2 regions of the Exiguobacterium sp. SH0S2 genome follow, and region 2 is predicted to be linked to the other one. Evidence: a T-box and tRNA genes for the amino acid it is inferred to sense, from the RefSeq annotation. Region 2 holds a T-box; the other holds one or more tRNA genes.
What was found. A T-box is a leader RNA that pairs with one kind of tRNA and senses whether it is charged. The one in region 2 lies ahead of ileS (isoleucine--tRNA ligase), so its partner is inferred to be a tRNA-Ile.
Positions count from the first base shown of each region.

Region 1: it has a tRNA-Ile gene. The T-box ahead of ileS (isoleucine--tRNA ligase) is inferred to sense a tRNA for this amino acid. The anticodon was not compared.

Region 1 is NZ_SJVB01000003.1:112,516-114,991, forward strand. It holds gene EVJ21_RS09265 (alpha-amylase) at 1-1,113, opposite strand, end outside; tRNA gene EVJ21_RS09270 (tRNA-Ile) at 1,236-1,309, opposite strand; tRNA gene EVJ21_RS09275 (tRNA-Met) at 1,314-1,390, opposite strand; gene EVJ21_RS09280 (Na/Pi cotransporter family protein) at 1,505-2,476, opposite strand, start outside.
Region 2 is NZ_SJVB01000001.1:528,120-530,595, reverse strand. It holds gene EVJ21_RS02735 (YlmH family RNA-binding protein) at 1-669, shown strand, start outside; gene EVJ21_RS02730 (DivIVA domain-containing protein) at 688-1,233, shown strand; T-box leader at 1,236-1,456, shown strand; gene ileS (isoleucine--tRNA ligase) at 1,506-2,476, shown strand, end outside.

The DNA of each region.
Region 1 (2,476 bases), on a different contig from region 2:
GCCGTAGTAATCACCGTAGAAAACACACGGATAACCGTCTTGGCGGAGTAAAATCAAACCGTAAGCACTCTGTTTGAACCAATCTTCGACCCATGACTCGAGCGCCTCGGCCGGCTGTGAGTCATGGTTGTCGACGAACGTGACCGAGTGAAGCGGGTGGGACTGGACGAGTGTGTCGTCAAAGATCGTCCGCAAATCAAACGATGCGCCTTCAATCGAGGCACGCTGCAAATTGTAATGGAGCGGCACGTCGAACAGATCGACGTGGTAGTCGATGTTGTCTAAAAAGGCGCGGCAATCTTCGAGCTCCGACTTCCAAAACTCACCGACCAAGTAAAAGTTCTCGCCTTTTTCATCTTTCATCGTTTGGCTGAACTCTTTGACGAAATCATAGTTGATATGTTTGATCGCATCGAGACGGAAGCCATCACATTTCGTCTCTTCGATGAACCACTTGCCCCAACTTAACACTTCTTCCCGGACTTCCGGATGATGATAGTCAATGTTCGCAAACATCAAATAGTCATAAACGCCGAACTCACTATCGACGTTGTCATTCCATTTTTTGTTATCGCCTAAAATGAAGAAGATACCGCTATGCTCGCTCGCCGCGTCATAGTCCGTGCCGTTGAAATGATGGAAGTTCCATTTGAACGACGAGTACTTACCGTTTCGCGCTTTATAATCAAACTTCGTCCAACCTTCAATCTCAAACGGTTCTTCCGACAACACTTTCGTCCGGTCTTCCGGGTCGACTTCTAACACGTCGAACTTCTCGGTCGCGTCGGCTCCGGCTTTATGGTTCAACACGACATCCATATATACTTGCATCCCGAGTTCTTGGGCGTGTTTCGTCGCCTCAAGCAGCTCTTGCTTCGTCCCGTATTTTGTGGCGACGGTTCCTTTTTGATCAAACTCGCCTAAATCATACAAGTCATAGACACCATATCCCGTATCCTCATCACTTTGACCTTTTGTGACCGGTGGCAACCAAAGTGCGGTGATTCCTGCTTTTTTTAATTTAGAAGCCCGTTCTTTCAATCGCTTCCAATGCTTTTGGTCAGCCGGGACGTGCCATTCAAAAAATTGCATCATCGTATGATTTCGTTCCATCTCGCTTCGCCTCGTTTCATATTTTTCAAAAACAAAATGCTAACGGATATTTACCCGCGTCTTCACTTTTGAAAACAACAATGTAAACAAAAAAGCAGCTTTCATTAGAAAGCTGCCCTCGATGGACCCTGTAGGACTTGAACCTACGACCGGACGGTTATGAGCCGTCTGCTCTAACCAGCTGAGCTAAGGGTCCTTATTGGTAGCGGCGGAGGGAGTCGAACCCACGACCTCACGGGTATGAACCGTACGCTCTAGCCAGCTGAGCTACACCGCCACGTTGTTATACAGTAATAATATACTGAAGGAAGCCTCTACTGTCAATGAAAAGTCACACGTACGCAAAAAAGTCTTGCTACTTATAACTTAAGTAGCAAGACTTTTTGAAACGTTAGACCGATATTTCGTTCGTTGCATCTTCAAGTGTGATTTCCGTGATGTTCATCGCATGGTCACCGATCCGCTCAAGGTTCGAGAGCATATCGACGAAGAACATACCAGCTTGGCCGTCACATTCACCTGTGTTCAAACGAACGACATGATTTTTACGGAATTGACGCTCGAGCATGTCGAGTTTCGCTTCCATCTCGATGACTTGACGCGCCTCGACCATGTCACCGCTCGCAAGCGTTTGAAGTGACTTCTCGAGTGTGGCCCGTGTCAGATCATACATTTCCGTCAACTCTTTTTGAGCATCAGGTGAGAGGGTGATCCGTGTCGCCGTCTTATAGTCGATCAACTCGATGATGTTCTCAACGTGGTCACCGATTCGCTCGATGTCGTTGATGGCATGCATGAGTGTCTTATGCTGTTGTGATTCGTGCTCCGTCAAATCGACGGCCGCCAATTTGACGAGATAATCCGTGATTTTAGAGTTCAATGAGTTTAACGCTTCTTCGATATGTGCCGACTTCTCAGCGTGTTTCTTGTCTCCTGACGCCATATAGCTGCGCGCTTCGTCAAGACCGAGCTTCGCGAAATCACCCATGCGGATGACTTCATATTTTGCTTGCTCGACCGCGATCGAAGGCGACTGTTGGATGAAGACAGGGTCTAGATGTTGCGCTTTCGTATCGACGATTGAATCTTCACCTGGTACGAGTTTCGTCACGAGCCAAGCAATCGTCCCGATGAACCAGAACTGGACAAACGTGTTGACGACGTTGAACGTACCGTGCGCGAAGGCGATTTGCATCTTGTCTTCGATAGCTAATAAGTCTGTGATCCACAAAATATATCGCGTGAAGAGCGGCAAAATAATCAAGAACATGGCTGTCCCGATCAAGTTAAAGATAACGTGAGCTGCCGCCGCACGACGAGCCGCGACCGAGGCACCGATTGAAGCGAGAATCGCCGTGATCGT
Region 2 (2,476 bases):
GATTTTTTAGACCCACGTGAGCAACAAATCGTCAGGCAACTCGTTGGCAAACGGCTCGCCATCTACGAGGACGGCGGTTTCCCTGGAGCTGAGCGGAAACGGCTTTTATTGACGCCCGACTACTATGAGCTCGACGTGAACGACTTTGAAGTCAAGATTCTTCAAATCGATTATCCGACGAAGTTTGTCGACTTGACCCACCGCCAAGTGACAGGCACGCTTCTTAACGCGGGCCTGAAGCGGCAAAAGTTTGGCGACGTTGTCCTCGCTGACGGGATCGCTCAGTTCGCGACGACGGCTGATGCGGCTGGATTCATCGAAATGAACGTGGATCGCGTCGGCAAAGCCCGGGTGCGGCTGTCTGATGTGCCGGCCGCATCGATTTTGACCGTCCCAGAAGTCAAATGGAGCGACGAGTTTGGCATCGTCTCCTCACTCCGCTTTGATGCGGTCGTTAGCGAGGTGCTCGGTCTGTCGCGCCAGAAAGCACAGGCGCTCGTCAAACATGGTGACTGCAAAGTCAATCATAAAGCGATCACGGACGCGAGCTTTTTACTCGAACCAGACGATTTGGTTTCAATCCGGGGTTACGGTCGTGTCAAATTGACGGCAATCCTCGGCTCGACAAAGCGTGAGAAAATAAAAATCCAGTATGGCATCATACGTTGAATTTAGGAGGAAAGTCGAATGGCGTTGACACCGATTGATATTCATAACAAAGAGTTCTCGACTCGTTTTCGCGGGTACGATATCGATGAGGTCAATGAATTTTTAGATCAAATCATTAAAGAGTTTGAGCTATTGATTCGTGAAAATAGAAGGTACGAAGAACTCGTCAACGATATGCAAGCCCGTATTGACTACTTCTCCTCGATGGAAGACACGTTGAATAAATCGATTATCGTCGCACAAGAGGCGGCAGAAGAAGTCAAGACCAATGCGGCCAAAGAAGCCAGCCTCATCTTGAAGCAGGCTGAACGCGAAGCGCTCGCCCGAGAAGAGGAAGCGTCGCGTAAAGAGCAGATGGCAGAGCGTGAAGTCATTCAAATGTTGAAAAAAGTCGAACTGTACCGGACCCGGTTCCGTGTTCTCGTCGACGCACAGATGGAACTTCTAAATAGTACCGAATGGGACACGATTGTCGGAGAGCCGCCTGTCCAGACGGTTCTTGACGATACGAGTGAACTTGCGTATAATGACGACGAAGTCACACCAAACAAACATCACGGATAATAAACAATACGTTGATTAGGACACGTCAATAAAGTCACACCTACGAAGCGACTTAGGGAAGGTGCAAGCCTAAGAGAAAGACTTTATTTGGTATCCCCTATGAGTGTCATGCTGAATTGAGTAAGCGTGACCGCTTGACCTCGTTATCGGTTACCGAGAGCGGTCTCAAGGTCTACTTGAGATTAGTAGGGTGGTACCGCGAGTCGATGAACTCGTCCCTATTTAGGGGCGGGTTTTTTTTGTTTTTCAAAAAAGATGCAGGAGGAGTTTCAATGAACTACAAAGACACATTATTGATGCCTGATACAGAATTCGCGATGCGTGGAAATTTGCCGAAGCGCGAGCCAGCAATGCACGAGGCTTGGGAGCAGATGGACTTGTACAACCGCGTCCAAGAGAAGAATGCAGGAAAGCCGCAATACATTCTACATGACGGACCTCCGTACGCCAACGGTGACATCCATATGGGCCATGCACTCAACAAAGTGTTAAAAGACATCATCGTCCGTTTCAAGTCGTTGAACGGCTATCAATCACCGATGATCCCAGGTTGGGACACACACGGTCTTCCGATCGAGAACGCGCTTCAAAAAGCAGGCGTCAACCGTAAAGAGATGACTGTCGCCGAGTTCCGCGAAAAATGTGCCGCTTACGCGATGGAGCAAGTGAACTCACAACGTGAACAGTTCAAGCGTCTCGGACTGCTCGCTGACTTTGACAATCCATACATCACGCTCCAGCCTGAATATGAAGCGGCGCAAATCCGCCTGTTCGGCACGATGGCTGAAAAAGGATACATCTATAAAGGGAAAAAACCGGTCTATTGGTCACCGTCTTCTGAATCGGCACTCGCTGAGGCGGAAATCGAGTACTATGACAAAAAATCACCAGCCATCTATGTGGCGTTCCAAGTCGTCGATGGCAAAGGCGTCCTCGGGACGACCGACCATTTCGTCATCTGGACGACGACACCGTGGACGATTCCGGCCAACCTCGGGATCGCTGTCAGCGATGAGCTGACATACACACGGATCGAGCACGATGGCAAAGGGTATATCGTTGCCGAGACGCTCGTCGAAGAAGTGACGACAGCACTCGGCTGGGATGAGTACTCAGTGAGCGGATCTTGGAACGGACGCGAGTTCGAGCACATGACGGTACAGCACCCGCTTTACGACCGGACGTCACTCCTCATCCTTGGCGACCACGTCACGGCTGAAGCGACAGGCTGCGTCCATATCGC